DNA from 2 places in the Vibrio algivorus genome. Region 2 is predicted to be linked to the other one. Evidence: predicted binding sites of a transcription regulator. Region 2 holds the regulator's gene; the other holds the start of a gene.
What was found. Region 2 encodes PurR, which represses purine synthesis genes. Its sites were predicted from a motif close to TNANGNAAACGTTTNCNTNA; they were not measured.

Region 1: a site for PurR is predicted at 7,843-7,862, ahead of purE (5-(carboxyamino)imidazole ribonucleotide mutase). Genes of this name have one in related genera too.

The regions. Positions count from the first base shown of each region.
Region 1 covers NZ_BSPV01000002.1:98,871-109,055, forward strand. The annotation lists gene rsmB (16S rRNA (cytosine(967)-C(5))-methyltransferase RsmB) at 1-849, opposite strand, end outside; gene fmt (methionyl-tRNA formyltransferase) at 968-1,942, opposite strand; gene def (peptide deformylase) at 1,972-2,484, opposite strand; gene QQJ93_RS01610 (LysM peptidoglycan-binding domain-containing protein) at 2,616-3,767, shown strand; gene dprA (DNA-processing protein DprA) at 3,818-4,969, shown strand; gene QQJ93_RS01620 (DUF494 family protein) at 4,994-5,464, shown strand; gene QQJ93_RS01625 (DNA topoisomerase family protein) at 5,479-6,069, shown strand; gene QQJ93_RS01630 (5-(carboxyamino)imidazole ribonucleotide synthase) at 6,149-7,285, opposite strand; gene purE (5-(carboxyamino)imidazole ribonucleotide mutase) at 7,291-7,776, opposite strand; gene tsaC (L-threonylcarbamoyladenylate synthase type 1 TsaC) at 7,979-8,536, shown strand; gene hemF (oxygen-dependent coproporphyrinogen oxidase) at 8,560-9,474, shown strand; gene aroE (shikimate dehydrogenase) at 9,514-10,185, shown strand, end outside.
Region 2 covers NZ_BSPV01000004.1:240,874-251,058, forward strand. The annotation lists gene QQJ93_RS06825 (LapA family protein) at 1-239, shown strand, start outside; gene lapB (lipopolysaccharide assembly protein LapB) at 252-1,421, shown strand; gene pyrF (orotidine-5'-phosphate decarboxylase) at 1,495-2,193, shown strand; gene QQJ93_RS06840 (VOC family protein) at 2,283-2,699, opposite strand; gene QQJ93_RS06845 (alpha/beta fold hydrolase) at 2,887-3,687, shown strand; gene QQJ93_RS06850 (putative signal transducing protein) at 3,729-4,052, opposite strand; gene QQJ93_RS06855 (CDP-alcohol phosphatidyltransferase family protein) at 4,077-4,697, opposite strand; gene QQJ93_RS06860 (ATP-binding cassette domain-containing protein) at 4,690-5,367, opposite strand; gene QQJ93_RS06865 (ABC transporter permease) at 5,364-7,070, opposite strand; gene QQJ93_RS06870 (ABC transporter substrate-binding protein) at 7,090-8,250, opposite strand; gene purR (HTH-type transcriptional repressor PurR) at 8,373-9,377, opposite strand; gene elyC (envelope biogenesis factor ElyC) at 9,592-10,185, opposite strand, start outside.

The sequences.
Region 1 (10,185 bases), on a different contig from region 2:
TACGCGTTTTAAGCGGTTGTCATCACAATCAATCGCAACGACTTCAGTGTTGTTAGTGTGTTCTAAAATATGAGCAGTTTTTCCACCCGGTGCGGCGCAACAATCTAAAATTAATTCACCATCTTGTGGTGTTAAGTAGTCAACCGATAATTGAGCGGCAGCATCTTGCACTGACACCCAACCTAGATCGAAACCTGGCAGTGTCATCACATCACAAGGTGAAAGCAAACGTAGTGCATCTTGTGCTTGTGGATGAATTTCCGCTTCAATGTCATTTTGTTTTAATAGTTCTAGATATTGATCTCGGGTGTGATGCTGGCGATTCACTCGTAACCACATTGGTGCTTTACTGTTATTGGCTTCAACAATTTTTTGCCATTGTTCAGGGTAGGCTTGTTGTAATAGTTTTAATAACCAGCTTGGGTGAGCATATTTACCGGCATTGTGGCTAATAGCATGAGCATCCAGTTGTTCTTGATTGCGTTGGTAGTTGCGTAACACGGCATTAATTAAGCCACGTAAACGAGGGCCTTTTAATGCTTGAGCGCCTTCTACTGTTTCGCCTACAGCTGCATGTGGTGGTATGCGCATAAAGCTTAACTGATAAATGCCAATCAGAATTAAATGGTGAAAAACGCGCTGTTTGCCTTTCAGCGGTTTATCCATGAGTTCGTTAACGATGGATTCTAAGCGTGGAAGATAACGCAATGCGCCATAGCACATCTCTTGTAATAGTGCGTGATCCCTTGGGCGAATACTTTGCTGTGCAGTAGGAAGCGCAGAAGAGAGCGAATAACCTTGGTCTACAACTTCAAATAATACTTTTGCAGCAGCGGCACGAACGTTCATGATGTTTTCTCTTGTCGGTAACTCGCAAATAGCAAGTTAGATAAATCAATTACATGGATAAAATAAACAAGGCACATTGCTGCGCCTTGCTTGGTTGGCTATCGTCGTTAGTGAGCGATTAACCTAAAATGTTGCCGACTTCAAACCACTGGCTGCGAGCATTTAAAGTGTCTTGTACTGACAATGCTTTTTTCCCTGGGATTTGTAGTTGTTCAAGAACTAATAGATTTTTACCGGTCGCCACATAGATGCCGGTTTTATCCGCGCGAATAATTTGACCTGCCGGATGGTCAGCTTGTTGTGGCTCGACTCGTGATTGCCATACTTTGATGTTATGTTGCTGGTCGTTATTATCAGTAATACTAAAGAAGCTCATTGGCCATGGATTAAACGCACGAACGCAACGTTCAATATGTTCTGCATCATTATTCCAATCGATTTTTGCTTCTTCTTTACTGAGCTTTTTCGCGTAGTTGGCGTAATCATCGTTCTGTTTCTGTGGAAAAATATTGCCTTGGCTAATGTCTTGTACACAGTCTAATAAGGCTTGTGGGCCTAGTTCAGCCAACTTTTCATACATCGAGGCGCTAGTGTCGGTACTGGCAATCGGTAAGGTGGAGATTTTCAGCATATCACCGGTATCTAAACCAATGTCCATTTGCATTATGGTTACGCCGGTTTCAGCATCGCCAGCCCAAATTGCACGTTGGATCGGCGCAGCGCCACGCCAGCGCGGTAAGATAGAGCCGTGAACGTTAATACAACCTAAACGAGGCATATCCAACACTGCTTGAGGTAATAACAAGCCGTAAGCCACTACGATCATCAAATCTGCATTCAATGCTTCTAACTGTTGTTTCGCTTGGTCGGATTTGAAATTCTCTGGCTGGAAAACCGGAATGTCGTGCTCAAGAGCGAGCTGTTTGACTGGGCTAGCCGTTAGCTTTTTACCACGACCTGCTGGACGATCAGGTTGAGTATAAGCGGCAATAATTTGATATTCAGAATCTTGTTGTGCAGAAAGTAACGCCGCCAAGTGACGGGCGGCGAAATCTGGCGTACCTGCAAAGACAATACGTAAAGACTGGCTCAAGGTAACCTCATTAATTGATGATTGCGTGATTATTGATTCTTTTCATTAAAGCGTTTTATTTTTTCAAGCTTGTCTTTAATACGCTTACGCTTTAATGGGGAAAGATAATCAACGAATAATTTACCAAGTAAGTGATCACATTCATGTTGAATACAGATGGCTAATAGCTCATCCGCTTCTAATGTGAATTCTTGGCCATTTTTGTCTAATGCTTTGACTTTGATTGAAGAAGCTCTAGGTACTAAAGCTCGCGCTCCAGGGACAGATAAGCAACCCTCTTCAATACCATCTTCACCTTGTTTTTCAATGATTTCCGGATTAATCAAAACAAGTTGTTCATCTCTGTTTTCAGAAACATCGATAACGATAATTTGTTTATGGATATCTACTTGAGTTGCAGCCAAGCCAATACCTTCCTCATCATACATGGTTTCAAACATGTCATCGATGAGAGTATGAAGCTCAGGGGTGAACTCAGTAACGGGTTTTGCGACCGTACGTAGACGATCATCTGGGAAAGTTAATACATTTAATACAGACATATACACTCTAAATATTGAACTGTGCCGAAAACAGCTTAAACCTAATTGCTCCAATTCTAGACATTTTACAAGGCAAATGACAGCATCCAATTACATTAAGCGACAAATATGTCGACCAAGGAATCCAGGTCATGCCTAAAGTTACACAATTTATAGTGAAGTTATTTATCTTTTTTGTGGTGAGTTTTTCAGTCGTTGCTGCCACTCAATCTACGCCACCGTTAGTTCTGAAAGAGGGCGCACCAAACACCTATGTGGTGAAAAAGGGCGATACACTGTGGGATATTTCAGCATTATTTCTCGATAGTCCGTGGTTATGGCCACGTTTATGGCAAGTTAACCCTGAGATTGACAACCCACATTTAATCTATCCCGGTGATAAGCTGACTTTGACTTGGCAAAATGGCCAACCTTTGTTGAGCTTAAAGCCAATGAAAAAGATCAGCCCACAGGTACGCAAAAGTAGTAAACAAGCTATTTCTACCTTATCAGATGGTTTAATCTCTCCATATCTAAAGTCGGATCAGTTATTGACTGACCAGCAATTAGAAGAGGCACTGAGAGTGCTAGGTACCAGTGAAGGGCGTAAGTTCTTAAGTCACAATGAGCGTATTTATATCGACGGTAAAGTGACTCACCCTGATTGGGCAGTTTATCGTTTAATTAAGCAATATCAGCGTAGTGGCGATGATGTGGACGCTACCGCTTATTCATTACGTTTAGTCGCCAAAGCACAATTAAAAGAGTCGAATGATAAAGCCAGTGCGTTGCAGGTAGTCAGTCAACAACAAGAGATTTTGCAAAATGATATTGTGTTGCCGGTGATTGGTGATGATTTAACTTTGTCTACGGTGTTTCAGCCTAGTCCTGCTCCAGTCGGTCTAGTGGCGAATATTAAAGGGTCAATGGAGGATCATTACTTTATGGCGGTTAATCAAGTCGTCGTGATAGACCGTGGTTCTGATGATGGTTTAACACAAGGCAGTAGCTTTAATTTGGCCAAACAAGGTGCGGTCGTTTATGGTCGTAAAGGTGATTACCGCTATGAAAAAGAAGTGGGTGTGAACGGCTTTAGCTCTGCAGATTTACCACCGGTTTCAATTGGTCAAATGGTAGTGATTCGTCCGTATGCTAAATTTAGCTTAGCTTTTATCACTCAGAGTTTAGAGCCCGTTGGTGTCAATTCTTTAGCGGTGTCCCCTCTAACCGATAGACCGATTGTTGAGGGTGTTGATGCACAAGCTAATCATGCATCAGTATTGCAGACTGATAACGCTTCTTAATGATGCTAGACCTTTATCATAGAGCGGTTTGATTATGGAATGGCTTGCGAATGAATGATACTCAATTGGCGGCTTGGTTAACTTTGAGTTTTACGCCAAAGCTTGGTGGAGTAGCGCTTGCTCGCTTGATGAGTGTCGACTCCCCACAAAATTTGGTTCACTACTCGACACAGCAGTGGCAAAAGTTAGGGTTGAAAGCTAACCAGATTGGCTATATTCAGCACCAAGCCGAGCCAGAGGTAGAGCGATGTTTACACTGGTTCGCACAATCTTCATATCATCACATTCTAACGCCATTAGATGAAAATTATCCCCAACTATTAAGCCAAATGTCCTCGCACCCTCCGGTATTGTTTATCAAAGGTGAGTTAGCTGCGGTTAATTCTGTGCAATTTGCTATGATTGGCAGCCGTCATGCTAGTTTAGATGGCTTGAAAGCATCTAAAGAGTTTGCTTATCAGTTAGCTCAAAATGGGCTCACTATTACTAGTGGTTTGGCATTAGGGGTAGATGGTCATGCTCATGATGGCGCTTTATTGGCACAAGGGACAACAGTTGCGGTGTTAGGTTCTGGTGTCGATCAGGTTTACCCTTCGCGACATAAAGGCTTAGCCGAACGAATTTTACAGCAAGGTGGTGCTTTGGTTTCGGAATTAAGGCCAAATGCTAAACCTCGTGCGGAAAATTTCCCTCGTCGAAATCGAATCATTAGTGGTTTATCGCAAGGCGTGTTGGTTGTAGAGGCGGCAGAGCGCAGTGGGTCTTTAATTACAGCACGTTATGCGCTAGAGCAAAATCGAGATGTATTTGCATTACCGGGGTCAATTTATCAGCCGGGGTTTGCCGGAACTAATCAGTTATTAAAGCAAGGGGCAATTTTAGCGTTGAGCCCACAAGATATTCTGGATGAATTAAATCCGGCGTTATCTCGGTCTTCTTATGTATATCAACCGGTACAAACTCAGCTAAACTTAACACAACAGGCGACGCCGGAAATAACAGTTAATCACTCTCAACCATTGCCATTTCCCCTACTGTTAGCTAACGTAGGAAATGATCCAACACCAGTTGATATTTTGTCTCAGCGTACCCATATCCCGGTACACGAAGTAATGATGCAAATATTAGAGCTTGAGTTAGCTGGACATGTTATTTCTGTTCCTGGAGGTTATATTCTTAATAGTGGGAATAAACCAAGATAAAGTGTTGCCGCGGAGGGTAAAGCTATGATGGACATTCTTATGTACCTGTTTGAAACCTATATTCATAGCGATGCAGACCTCATGATTGATCAAGACGAACTTGAAGATGAGTTACTGCGGGCAGGCTTTCACCAACAAGAAATTTATAAAGCATTAAATTGGCTCGAAGGGTTAGCAGCCTTGCAACAAGGCGAGCGCCTCGATATGGCAACCAGCTCAGCGAGTTCGACACGTATCTTTACCCAAGAAGAAATGCTGCGCTTAGATGTGTCCTGTCGTGGCTTTTTACTATTTCTTGAGCAAGTCCAAGTATTGACTACAGAAACACGCGAAATGGTGATTGACCGTGTGATGGGATTAGAAACCCAAGAGTTTAGCTTGGATGATCTTAAGTGGGTGATCTTGATGGTACTGTTTAATGTTCCAGGCAATGAAAATGCTTATACTCAAATGGAAGAGTTACTCTACTCGACTGAACAAGGTTTAGTGCATTAATTTGCGTGCTTCTAATGAATAACAAAATCGACCAACAATTATTTTCCGCCCATGGACATGCGTTAGAGCATGAGTCTTGCCCTAAGTGTGGTGAAGAATACCAAGGCGAATTGCAATTACGACATGGTAAGCGCGGGCCATTCTTGGGTTGTGTGCGTTATCCTGAGTGTGATTTTATTCGACCACTTCATCAAAACGATGGCCATATCATAAAAGAACTGGGTGTACCTTGTCCTGAGTGTGGTGGTAATGATCTACCAGGAGAGTTGGTGTTAAGGCAAGGGCGCTATGGCATGTTTATTGGTTGTAGTCGCTTTCCTGAGTGTCATCATATTGAATCTTCCGCTCCGCAACCTGAACAAGCGACAGAATTGAACTTAACTTGCCCTGAATGTAAAACGGGTAAATTAGTTGAACGTCAATCTCGCTTTGGGAAGAGCTTTTATGCTTGTGATGCTTATCCAAAGTGTAAATTCTCGATCAACTCACAACCGCTTGAAGGTGAGTGCCAACAATGTGGCTTTCCCTTGTTAATTGAAAAGCGTTTAGCCAGTGGCACTAAAATTCAGTGTGCCGATCGTAAGTGTCAACATACCCAAAGTTAGTTTGGCTTTTTATATGCTTTGATATAAAAGACTCGCAACAGTTAAGTGATCTGATGCGAGTCTTTTTTATTGTACTAATTTACAATTTAGATACTCGGTCTTTTAGTTCCGGAAACGCTGCTGGTTCTAATACTGAGGCCAATTGAGTTAGTATTTCTTTCATTTCTTGGTGGGAGTGGCCACAAACATTAATGTGTCCCATCTTACGGCCTGGACGTTGTTCTTTTCCATACCAATGAATATGACATTGCGGCATCGAAAGTACGGATTCAGGCACACGATTTTGGCCTAAAATATTGACCATTGCGGTATGACGAATCGCTTGAGTGCTACCTAATGGTAAATTGCACACTGCACGTAAATGGTTCTCAAATTGACAAACTTCAGCCCCTTGTTGAGTCCAGTGACCTGAGTTATGCACGCGTGGTGCGATTTCGTTGACTAGCAATTTGCCTTTGACATCGAAAAACTCAATCGCCAATACACCAACATAGTCGAGTTGCTCGGCAATAGCAGTAAACATGGTAGCGGCTTGAGATTGTAATTCTGGCTCATCAATGGCGACCGATAGACTCAATACACCATTAACGTGAACATTCTCCGCAAGAGGGTAGATCGCGACTTCACCGTTCACACGGCGAGCACCAACAAGTGAAACTTCTCTTTCAAAAGGTACAAACTCTTCAGCGACCACCGCTTGATGAGGAGTTGCTTCGATAGCAGCAGAGACTTTTTTCCAGATTTGATCGACTTGTTTTGCATCGGTTAAGCGCCATTGCCCCTTACCATCGTAACCACCTAATGCCGTTTTCAGCACCATAGGAATACCGACAAATTCAATGGCTGCATCAAGATCAGCGCGTTTCTCTATAATCGCATATTTAGCATTAGCTGCTTTGGAATCATTAAGTAATTGTTTTTCGATGCGGCGATCGCCACCAGCTTTAATAGCTTGAGTAGTTGGTAGAAACTTGCCACTTTTTTCACAAATATCGAGTACCGAATGTGGGATGTGTTCAAACTCAGCGGTAATAACATCAGCAGAAGCAATTGCATTATTTAAACCGTGGCCAATAACATTTTTTGTTAGTGGGTGAACAATTTGCTCACTGCCGACATCAAATGCTGAAATGTCGATGTTTAATGGTGCACCTGCTAAAGACATCATTCGTGCCAATTGGCCTGCACCTAGTACTAAAACTTGTTTGTTTGCCATTAGTATTAATCCTCGGCTGGATTAGGGTTTGCTAGTACAGTATCCGTTTGTTCTTTGCGGAATGCTTCAACTTGAGCCATCACATTTTCATCGTGAGTACCAATAATTTGTGCCGCTAGAATGCCTGCATTGGCGGCACCAGCTTCACCAATCGCTAGAGTACCAACTGCGATTCCTTTAGGCATTTGGACAATTGAATACAGAGAATCAACTCCAGATAGTGCACGAGATTGAACGGGTACCCCAAGCACAGGAAGGCTAGTGTAAGCGGCGGTCATTCCTGGAAGGTGAGCTGCTCCACCTGCGCCAGCAATAATCACTTTAATGCCGCGTTCTTTTGCACTTTCTGCATATTCAGCTAATAGGTGAGGAGTACGGTGAGCAGATACTACTTTGGTTTCGTACGGTACATTAAAACGGTCCAGCATTTCTGCGGCAAGTTTCATGGTTGGCCAATCAGATTTTGAACCCATAATGATTCCAACAGTCATCGAATACTCCTTAACGATTCAAACTATAAATACAATAATTGTCACTATTATACTGAGAATTGATGACAAGGAAAACGTTTGCGTCAGGTTGTTTTCATATTCTGATCTGAATAAATGACATTGAGATGAAAAAATTTTAGTCATCAGCAATAAGGTTTTATACACTGGCGCTATTACCGTTTGTACAGGGAAGAAAATCATAGTGAATAATTTTGAATCTGTTGTTGAGGCTTTGCAGCAAGGAGAAGTCATCGCTTATCCAACTGAAGGCGTGTTTGGGGTAGGGTGTGATCCTGATAATGTATCTGCAATTGATAAGTTGTTAGCGTTAAAGCAGCGCCCAATAGATAAAGGCTTGATTTTGATTGCGGCTAATTATCAGCAGTTATTACCTTACATTGATGACTCTCTATTAACTCATGAACAGTTGCAAGTGGTGCAGTCTACTTGGCCTGGCCCTGTGACTTGGGTGATGCCGGTTAAAAAGGGAGTTTCAACTCATCTTACCGGGCAGTTTAATTCAATTGCGGTTCGTGTGACTGACCACCCTTTAGTACAACAACTTTGTTTAGCGTTTGGTAAGCCAATTACGTCAACCAGTGCAAATTTAACAGGGTTAGAGCCTTGCCGTACAACGGAAGAGGTTGATCATCAACTCGGTGACAAGCTAGTAGCGATCCTACAAGGAAAAGTGGGTGGAAGAACTCAGCCAACAGAAATTCGTGATGCCAAAACATCAAACGTATTAAGACAAGGCTAGTATTAAACAAGGGAAATAACTTGATGACGAATAGAACTCAACAAGTCGATAAGCATGCTGTAAAAGCCTTTCTGATGAGCTTGCAAGACTCGATTTGCGCTCAATTGGAAGCGGTCGATGGCAACCAGTTTATTGAAGATGCTTGGCAAAGAGAGCAAGGCGGTGGCGGCCGCAGCCGAGTGATCCGAGATGGTAAGGTGTTTGAGCAAGGTGGTGTCAATTTTTCTCATGTATTTGGCGGTAAGATGCCTGCTTCGGCAACTGCCCATCGACCAGAGCTTGCTGGCCGTCAGTTTGAAGCGATGGGCGTGTCATTGGTTCTACACCCTAAAAATCCTTATATTCCGACATCTCATGCCAATGTGCGCTTTTTCATTGCCGAAAAAGAAGGCGAAGCACCTATTTGGTGGTTTGGTGGTGGGTTTGATTTAACGCCATTTTATCCTTTTGAGGAAGATTGCCAACATTGGCACGATACCGCCAAAGCTATCTGTGCGCCATTTGGCGATGACGTATATCGTGAGCATAAGGCTTGGTGTGATAAATACTTCTTTTTACCTCATCGTAATGAAACACGTGGTGTTGGCGGATTATTTTTTGATGATTTAAATCAATGGGATTTTTCAATTTGTTTTGACTACATGCAGTCCGTTGGGGAAGGGTTTACCCAAGCTTATTTACCTATTGTGAATAAAAGACAAAATCATCAATATGGTGAACGTGAACGTCAGTTCCAGTTATATCGTCGTGGTCGCTATGTTGAATTCAATTTAGTTTATGATCGAGGTACTTTATTTGGCTTGCAAAGTGGTGGGAGAACCGAATCTATTTTAATGTCTATGCCACCGTTGGCGCGTTGGGAATATGATTACACCCCGGAAAGTGATTCAGCAGAAGCCAATTTATATCAAAATTATTTACAGCCACGAGAGTGGTAGTAATTATTTACTCTTTAGGGGAAAAGAAAGGGACGATTCATGCAAACACTCGATCAATATGCAGTATTTGGTAATCCGATAAAACATAGTAAATCACCTTTTATTCATTCCCTGTTTGCTCGTCAAACCAATCAAACAATGGAATACGGCATCGTTGAAGCACCTATTGATAGTTTTGAGCAAGCAGCGCGAGGTTTTTTTGCCGCAGGAGGTAAAGGTTGTAATGTTACCGCACCGTTTAAGTTAGATGCTTATCAATTTGCTGATCGTTTAACTGAAAGGGCGAAATTAGCACAAGCGGTGAATACATTAAAGAAGCTTGATGACGGTTTGATTATTGGTGATAACACCGATGGTGACGGCTTAGTTCAGGATTTATTACAAAATAACGCTCAGCTAAAAGGAGCAAGAATATTGCTACTTGGTGCTGGTGGTGCAGCTCGCGGGGTATTAAAACCATTACTTGATCAGCGACCGCAACATGTAGTGATAACTAATCGCACTTTAAGTAAAGCTGAAGAGTTGGCGGAAACCTTCAAACCTTATGGTTTTATCTCGGCACAACCGATGCAAGATATTGATTCTGCCTTTGATATTATTATTAATTCTACTTCGGCAGGCCTTGCTGGTGGGTTACCTGATATCAGTACTGCGATCTTTACCCCACATAGCGTCAGTTATGATATGAGTTATGGGGCAGATAAAACACAG
Region 2 (10,185 bases):
CGTTAGGCGCACAGAATCAAGAAACAGTGACATTTAATTATCTCATTGCTCAAAACGAACTGCCGCTCTCTTTGTTGCTCGGCATTGTTTTTGTGGTTGCTTTTGCGATTGCCTGGTTGATTTTTGGTAGCTTGTACTTGAAATCAAAATTCACCGTGCTTCGTTTACGCAAACAATTGAATAAAGCACAGGCATCTTCTACAAAGCCATCAGAGCAACTCCCTGAAATTAAAGGATAGGTTTATTCGTTAATGCTAGAGCTACTCTTTCTACTATTGCCCATCGCTGCTGCTTATGGCTGGTATATGGGTAATCGTAGTGCTCGACATGATAAGCAAGAACAATCTCATCAGATCTCTCGGCAATATGTCAGAGGTCTAAACCTCCTATTGTCTGAACAATCAGATAAAGCTGTTGACCACTTTATCGAACTACTTCAAGTTGATGACGAAACGATTGATACTCACTTAGCATTGGGTAACCTGTTTCGCTCTCGTGGTGAAGTAGATCGCGCTATTCGCATACACCAAAACTTAATTTCTCGCGAAGGTCTTACTGTTGACCAAAAAAATCTTGCCTTACAACAGCTAGCAAAAGATTACATGGTTTCGGGTTTTTTTGACCGCGCAGAAAAAATCTTTGAGCAATTGATTGAAGAACCGGAACATAGAGAACAAGCCCTTCAGCAACTTGTCACCATCTATCAGCAAACTCGTGAATGGAATAAAGCGATCAAATATGGTGATGATTTAGTCGCGATGGGGCGTAAGAAAATGCGCCGTGACATTGCTCATTATTGGTGCGAAATAGCCATGCATGAATTGAGCTTAACTAACACATCAAAAGCAATTCTCTATTTTAAGCGTGCGTTAACTGAAGATCCAAAATGTGTTCGCGCCAATATAGCTTTAGGTAATATTTATCTGGAGTCGGATAACTATAAACAAACGATTCAATGCCTAGAACAGGTTATTGAACAAGACATTGATTACATCTCTGAAATTCTCCCAACCTTAGCCGATTGTTATTATCAAATCGGTCAAGAGCCTGGGATGTTAGAGTTTTTGAAAAAGTGTATCGCTAAGAAAGCTGGAGTATCTGCGGAGCTTATGTTGGCTCAAATGGTCGCCCAGCATGAAGGTATTGCTGCTGCACAAACCTTATTAACTCAGCAATTAATAAAGAACCCAACGATGAAGGGGTTCTATCGACTGATTGATTACCATATTGCCGAAGCTGAAGAAGGGCGAGCGAAAGACAGTTTGACGACCTTACAAGAGATGGTCGGGGTGCAAATGAAAGCGAAGCCTCATTATCAGTGTCGTCAGTGTGGATTTGCTACCCATTCCATTTATTGGCACTGTCCATCTTGTAAAGGATGGGGAACCATTAAGCCGATACGTGGTTTAGATGGTGAGTAGTAATTAAAAACTAACTATTTTCATTCAGAATTTTTCCACGAGCCACCAAATTTTTATTTATAGAGGAAGACCAATGTTAGACCCAAAAGTGATTGTTGCCTTAGATTATGAAAATCAAAATGATGCATTAGCTTTCGTGGATAATATTGATCCTAGCCAATGCCGTTTAAAAGTCGGCAAAGAAATGTTTACTCTATTTGGCCCTGACTTTGTTCGTGAATTACACAAACGTGGCTTTTCAGTCTTTCTAGACCTTAAATTCCATGATATCCCGAATACCTGTTCAAAAGCGGTTAAAGCGGCAGCAGAAATGGGCGTTTGGATGGTCAATGTTCACGCCAGTGGTGGTGAGCGTATGATGGCGGCTTCTCGTGAAATCTTAGAGCCTTATGGTCAAGACCGTCCATTACTAATTGGGGTGACGGTGTTAACTAGTATGGAGCAATCGGATCTGGCTGGTATTGGGTTGGACATTACTCCACAAGAACAAGTGAAACGCCTTGCTAAGTTGACTCAGCAAAGTGGTTTAGATGGTGTTGTATGTTCAGCACATGAATCTTCAATTTTAAAGGCTGAATTAGGTCAAGAGTTTAAATTAGTGACTCCAGGTATCCGCCCAGTAGGCAGTGTGGCTGGTGATCAACGTCGTATAATGACTCCAGCTGAAGCAATGAGTGCTGGTTCAGATTACTTAGTTATCGGTCGCCCGATTACTCAAGCAGAAGAGCCAAACCAAGTGTTAATAGATATCAACGCTTCTTTGAATGTGTAATCAATATTAAGTTCATGTACGCACCTCATTCCCTTATACAATAAAATACAAGAGCCAGTGCCTACTTTGACACTGGCTTTTTTGTCGCTTTATAAATCGTTATTTCGCTCACTTGGAATATCTGTCAAATACTCTACAAACTCAACTTCAAACCCTGCAGGGTCGACGAAGTAGACGTTTTTCCTAAATGGATTCTCTGCTCCAGGTTTAGCTATTTCATATCCATTACTGATTAGCCTTTCTACTATGCTATCGAGGTTGTCTACCGAATAAGCAAAGTGCGCTAAACCGACTTGGTAACCATCTAGATCACGGTTTTGTCCTTCACCGTGGTTACTGATAGCAAGATATTGGTAATCATCACCTAAATGTAACCAATGCCTTGGTTTTCCATGCCATTCGTCATCACCTTCACTACGGATAGTCCAATGAGGGAACGCAGTTTGATAAAAGTGAATCATGGCGGGAACATCACTAACGACTAAATTTACATGTTCTAGGTACATACACATTCCTTTGAGTTATTGTATTGGGTTATTTTTATAAAAGGATAAAACCTCAAGTTAACATGAGGTAAAGTGTTTTTTGCAACATAAACTCACATAATAGAGCTTAGTAAAAAAACGCAGAGATAAGGCTTGGTGTGGTACAATCGATAGATAAATTTTAACTATAAGACGTAGTATTTTTATTATGACAAAAGAGCTTTTGTTTCATAAAACATATTTGCATCCAACTAGCCAAGAATGGGTTGTATTCGTTCATGGTGCTGGCGGCAGCTCGTCTCTATGGTTCAAACAAATTAAAGATTACCGTCAGCATTACAACCTACTTTTGATTGATTTAAGAGGACATGGGCGTTCAAATCAATTATTGAAGAACATCATTTCAAAGCACTATTCATTCCAAGATGTAACAACTGACATTCTTAATGTATTAGAGCACCTCAATATTGAAAAAGCGCATTTTATCGGTATGTCTTTAGGTACGATCTTAGTGCGAAACTTAGCTGAAATGGCACCAGAGAAAGTTCAAAGTATGGTGCTTGGTGGAGCAGTAACACGACTTGATGTCCGTTCACAACTTTTGGTTAAGGTAGGTTATTGGAGCAAAAATATTATTCCTTATATGTGGCTCTATAAGCTATTTGCTTACATTATTATGCCGCAGCGTGGGCAAAAAGAATCCCGCCATTTATTTATTCGAGAAGCCAAGAAACTTTGTCAGAAAGAGTTTAAACGTTGGTTTAAGTTGTCGGTTGATGTTAATCCTATGATGCGTTACTTCAGAGATCGTGAGTTACCGATTCCAACTCTGTATTTGATGGGAGAGATGGACTACATGTTTATCCGCCCAGTGAAAGAGATGGTGAAGCAGCATAAATTCAGTCGTTTGCTTGAGATTCCTGGCTGCGGGCATGTTTGCAATGTTGAAAAGCCGGTTGAGTTTAATCAACATTCTTTAGCTTTCATCCAACAAAACAGTCAGGTTTAAATTAGTAAATTTAACAGGCCTTATTTAACAGACCTTAGTGGCTAAGCTGTTTGATCTTGTGATGGATTCGCTTGACCACAATTCCAACAAACGGCGAATTGAGCTTCAATACTTTCCCCGCATTGTTGGCAATCCCAATTTGGTCTCAACTCTTCTTTTTCATAATCTCGTATTAACTGCTTTGCTCTTTCTTCATCTTGTTCATCAAGTAACCATACATAAGGGTCAGTATCACTGGTTAAAGGAACTTCTCCTTTTAAGCTGAAAATCTCACCTGAATGAACTTTTGCCTCAATGCGGTGGCTTTTGAGTAATTCACAAACAATGTGTGCTTCAACAGGATTGCCTGCGCTGAATATCTTCATAAATTATCCTTTTTTATACTGTGATTACTGAGTTTCTGATGATTGAATGGTGCGATAACCTGCCCAAATTCTATTTATTGTGGTTATAAAACATAGCGCTGCAAAGATGGCAGCAAGTTGGGGGAAAAGAGCTGGCCAGAGACAAAATGCGATAAAAAAACCAATCGTCTCAGTCCCTTCCGTTATGCCTGACATGTAATATAAAGATTTGTGTTGATAAACTGGGTTGGTGATATTTCGTTTTCCAGCAATAGAGGCAAATGCTAAGAAGCTACTACCTGTGCCAACAAAACTGACAATTAATAATGCTGCCCAAAGTGTGTTTTGTTCTGGATTGGCTAGGATAAAGCCAAATGGGATCAGAGCATAAAATATGAAATCCAAGCAAATATCAAGAAAACCACCTGCGTCAGAGGTTTGTGTTTGCCTCGCAATCGCACCATCAAGACCATCACCAATGCGGTTTAATACAATCAATAATAAAGCCAAAAGGTAATGTTCCCCCCATAATGCAGGGATAGCCAAGAGACCAATAAGAAAGCTTGCCAAAGTGACATGATCAGCTTTGATATGACGTTGAACGCACTGCTTTGCTAAGGAGTTTAATGGGTGCTTTATTAATGGAATGACATATCTATCAAGCATGGGAATTCTCCGTGCTAAATTGCTCCCAGTGCATGATTTTTCCGTTGGTTGGAGCATCTGCTTTATCGTGTGTGACCATCAAAGTTGGCACTTGAGCTACAGCGAGTTGTTTAAATACCCAATCTCGAAAGTTAACTCGTAATTCGGGATCCAATTTACTGAATGGTTCATCGAGTAAAACAGCCTTAGGTTGTGCGCTTAACATTCTAATAAGACTGACTCGGGCTCTTTGTCCACCTGAAATTTGATGTGGCATAGAGTAGGCAATAGCAAGTAATCCAACGTTATCTAAGGCTGCTAGAGCTTCCAACTTTCTTTCTTTAGCTTTGATATTATTTGGCAAAGCAAATGCAATATTTTCCCAAACATTCAAATGTGGGAAAAGTAAGTCATCTTGAAATAAGATGCCGATAGAACGTTTGTGAGGATCGCTAGCTTGGATCTCTTCATTATTTAATATTATTTTACCGTCATAGTAAAACTCTTGGCTGAGGTGGCCAGCAATTACATTAAGTAATGTTGACTTTCCACAACCACTTGGGCCCATTAATGTAAGTACTGTACCATGTGAAATGGTTAAATTGAGGTTACTAACCAGTGGTGTTTTTTTCGAATCAGATGTTTTTGATATCTGATGATAAATGGATAGCTGCTCTAATGACAAACTCATAATGAAGGTGACTCCTGCTTATAGGTCGCTTTACTCCGGCTCTGAAAAATACGGTTACCGATAAGCGCTAAGCTGAAAAAAGCAAAGGGTAGAATGGCCTGCCATAAAGCATAAAGAGCAACGACTCTACGATCATGGCCACTGGATAATGCAACGGCTTCTGTCGTCAATGTGACAACTCTTCCAGAGCCTAACATTAACGTTGGTAAATATTGCGCTAGGCTCACGCTCATACCCATCGCCCAAGCAAATAATATTCCGCTGACTAATGTACGCAACTTTATGGCGAAAAAGACTTTAACGGGTGAAACACCGAGGCTTACCGCAGTTTGGGATAGTCGGTTAGGGTAGCTTTTCCATGGCCCATCCAAAGATAGGTAGACATAGGGAAAAACAAAAAATGTATGCGCCCAAATTACCCATAGCCAATAATGTTCCTGATTAATCCAAAGGGTGGTGATTTGTAAGCCAAATAGTAAAGAGAGCTGAGGGATCAACATAGGTAAGGCAATCACATACATAGGAATATGATAACGAAAATGCTGGCGATACTCATGAGCAATGAGAGCAAGAACAAGAGCCATTCCTGCGCTGAATAAAGCTAGCCAAACACTGGTTAAAATGGTGTCTTGAATATATGGCCATTCATTTAACCAAAACCGAGTGCTCCAAAAGGTAGGGAGTAGATTTGGATAAGACCAGCGTAAGGCAAATGTCCAAATGATCATTACCGGAATAGTCAATAAGCTAATGCTTGCGATGAGGTGAAAGAAATAAGGCCTGACACCCAAGGAAGCATTTCGGCCAGAGGTTAACCAAGTTCGGTATCCCCCTAGTACTAAGCGTTCTGTTAGCCAAATTAAGCCAATTAAAATAGAACACAAAATAAACAAGAGAAAAGCACCCGCTGCCGCCCTTGGAAGTTGAGATAAATCTGGATCGTTAAACCATTGCCATACTAACACTGCAAATGTAGGAGGGTGAGTTGGGCCTAAAATCAAACTAACATCAACCACCGAGCAGGAATAAGCCATGATAGCGAAAAGAGGAAAACGCATGTGGCGTAGCCATTGGGGAAAAATCGCTTTCCACCATGATTGAGCAACAGAGTATCCCAAACCTTGTGTTACTTGCAGTGTTTGTTTGACTTTTAAGTTATTCAGTATTGCGACACTCATTAATAACAAAAAAGGCGTTTCTTTGATTGCTAATGCAAGGGCTAGACTAATACCAATATTGTCTTGTAGTGAGTAAATCCAAGTAAACCATACATGGGGAACCCCTGAAGTATCACTAACCATGAAGCTAAAAAGACGGGCTAACCAACCAGTATCAGAAAATAAGAATAAGAAACCAACCGCAAAAGCGACATGAGGTAATGCGAGTATAGGGGATAAAAGTTTTTCAATTCGCTGCCATGAATGGCTTCCCCAATAGGCTTGCAAAATAGCAAAGGTCATTATGACGGCAATCACTGTACTGACAACCGCGATCATTATGGTTTGTAAGAGAGAACGCTCAACCCCCGGCCAACTGATAGCTGAAATAAATCCATCCAAGGTAAAGATATTTAGACCAAGCGGCGGAATGAAACCAAAAGCAGGGATTACCATGCCTAACACCCCCGGAAAAAGGGGGAGAAAGCAGATCAAAATCACCAGTAAATAACCGATGCTTAGCATACGTCTTTGCTTGCTTTGCATGAGCGCCCTTAATTCGTTGTTATTGGCTATATCGCTCAATCCAAGCCTGTTCTAGTGCGGTTTGCCAACTAGGGTGAGGCTCTTCAATTGAGGGAAATAACATCGTTTTTTGAGCACTGCCTGTTAAGTATTTGGTTTGCAATACTGATGGGTCTCCCCAGACATTGATATCACCTTTACGTGATTGTGCTTGAGGGTTGAGTAGAAAGTTAATTACGACTAATGCCCCTTCTTTTGCATTAGCGTTCCATGGGATGGCAAGAAAATGAATGTTAGACAATGCGCCATTTTTCCATGCATAGGTTTTCGTTGTTGGGGCTAACTTACCGCTTGCTTGGGCTGAAAAAACTTCATTTGGGTTGAAGGTAAGAGCAATATCAATTTGATCATCATCGAGCAATTGCAGCATTTCAGGTTGAGTGGTTGGGAATTGGCGGCCTTGTTGCCATAAATAAGGTTGAATAGCATCTAAGTAATCCCATAAAGGTTGAGTTACTTGAGTAAATGAGTCTTCATCAACGGGCTTAGATAGCGCGCTCTTTTCATCAGAAAGTTCGATAAGTAAGGCTTTTAAAAAGCTAGTGCCATGAAACTGAGGTGGCTTAGGGTAGGTAATACGCCCAGGGTGGTGTTTTGCATAATCGAATAATTGTTGTGCTGACTGTGGGGGTGTCGGTAACTTTTTCTGATCATGAATATAGACTAATTGACCCACCCCCCACGGCGCTTCTAATCCTTCTGTTGGTTCAGAAAAATCATTAGTGACAGGGAGACTAGAGTCGACTTTTTTCCAATTTGGCAAGCTTGAAACGAAAGGGCCGTAGAGTAATTGGTTATTCTTCATTGATTTGAAATTTTCACCATTGATCCACACCATATCGACACTACCACCAGAATGTTTTCCAGCAGTTTTTTCAGCGAGCAGGCGAGTGGTGGTTTCGGAAATATCAGTGACCTTAACGTGGTGAAGTTCAATGCCATACTTTTGTTTTACTTGCTTTGCTACCCAACGAAGATAGTCATTAATCTCTTGGCTACCACCCCAAGCATTAAAGTAAACATCTTGTCCTTTTGCTCGTTGTTCAACTTGTTGCCAATCTAACTGGCTAATGGAGATATCTTTAGCAGAAGAAAGCAGTGGCAGAGTGATCAAAATGAAGCTAAGTAGCAGACGTTTCATGTATATCCTTATACAAAGTTAGGTATATCAATATAGACAGATGATCCGCCTAAAAAATTTCAATAAAAAAACCAACGACATCAGCGCTGGTTTAGTTATTCGTTACTCGGCTAAGAATACTACTATTTCAATGTTTTTACCGAAGAGCGTTCAATAATCTCAGGGAACATCTCAAATGTCTGCTTAGCATGATTTTTATCTTTAATACGCTCTAATAAAATCTCTACCGCATTCTTACCTAGACGACGTTTTGGCTGGTGAACTGTCGTTAAAGGTGGTGAGAAGTAAGGTGAAATATCAATGTTATCGTAACCAATAACCGAAATATCTTCTGGTACTTTCATGCCTTTTTCTTGTAAGCGGCTCATTAAGCCGAGTGCCATAATATCGTTAAAGCAGAAAACGGCGGTTGGTTTTTTCTCCATAGCAAGAATTTTATCTGCAGCGATCACGGCGGTATCACACTCAAAGTTACCTTCAAGTAACCACTCTTCTGGAAGCGTTAAACCGTCTTCCGCTAATGCGCGTTTGCAGCCAGAGATGCGTTCTTTACAGGCAACTTTTTCGAAGTGACCACTTAGACAAGCAATATCTTTGTGACCTTGAGCCATGAGGTAACGAGTTGCTAAATAGCCACCTTCTTCAGAGTTATCGATGATCTTATCTGCTTGAGAGCTTTCTGGGCCCCAATCCATGACGACCTTAGGAATATCTGGGTGACCATCTAGCATCTCTTGTAAATCAGCATCTAAGTCTGAACACATCACTAAAAGGCCATCAACACGTTTGCCAGCTAACATACGAATATAATCACGTTGTTTATCTGCACGGCCACCAGTATTACAAAGGATCAGAGTGTAACCTTTGCGGTAACAATAGCTTTCTACGCCATCTACTACTTCGGCAAAAAATGGATTAGTTGACTGCGTTACTAACATACCAATGGTGCTAGTGGTATTGCATTTCAGACTACGGGCAACAGCGCTTGGGGCATAATTCAGTTCTTTCACTGCGGCCATGACTTTTTCTTGAGTTGCTTCTGCAACAAAACGAGTCTTATTGATGACATGTGACACTGTGGTGGTAGAAACACCTGCAATACGTGCGACATCTTTAATTGTAGCCATAGTGAATTTCCTTTATGCCGACGTCTTCGCCGGATTTATTCTAATCTAAAAAGATAAAAGTCGCCTTTAATCAGCGACTTAATTTTATTCTGTATTTTATGAACTACGATTTTAGTCTTAAATGCCATGACTGACAATCAGATATGGCATTTTTATGACAAAACAAATACCGCACGTTAGCAGCAACGTTATCGATTGCTCGCGTATTATCTCGTTACTCTAACGTTGTAGCCGTACCGGAATTCTTCTGGTTACTTAGTGTGTCGCGTAAAGAAGACCACCATCGACCAAGCTGCTCATACCAATAACGTTCACTTTGCTCTAGATATTTCGCTTGTGGAGAATATTTATCCCATGGCTGTTTAATATCATCAAAAGCTAAGTAATTGGTCGGTGCAGGGATAGGTTCAAGTCCTGCTTTGTTAAACTCACCAATAGCACGTTTCATGTGACTGGCAGAGGTGATCAGTACCATACGTTTATCAGCAACAAAACCTGCCGCTTGATGCGCTTCATCCCAAGTATCTTGAGCACTTTCTAATAGAATGATATCGGATTTTGCTACGCCTAATGAAACAGCAACATTCGCCATCATTCGTGCATTACTTACCGATGTGCCACCGTTATAACCAGACAAAATTAATTTTGCTCCAGGGTAGAGGTGTAAAATACGAATACCTTCCGCAAGACGCATCAAACCATTGCGAGATAGTTCCGAAGTTGCTGGAATATCGTTATCAACAATATGGCCACTTCCTAATACCATGACATAGTCAATGGCGCCATCTACTGGCACAAAAGCTTTATA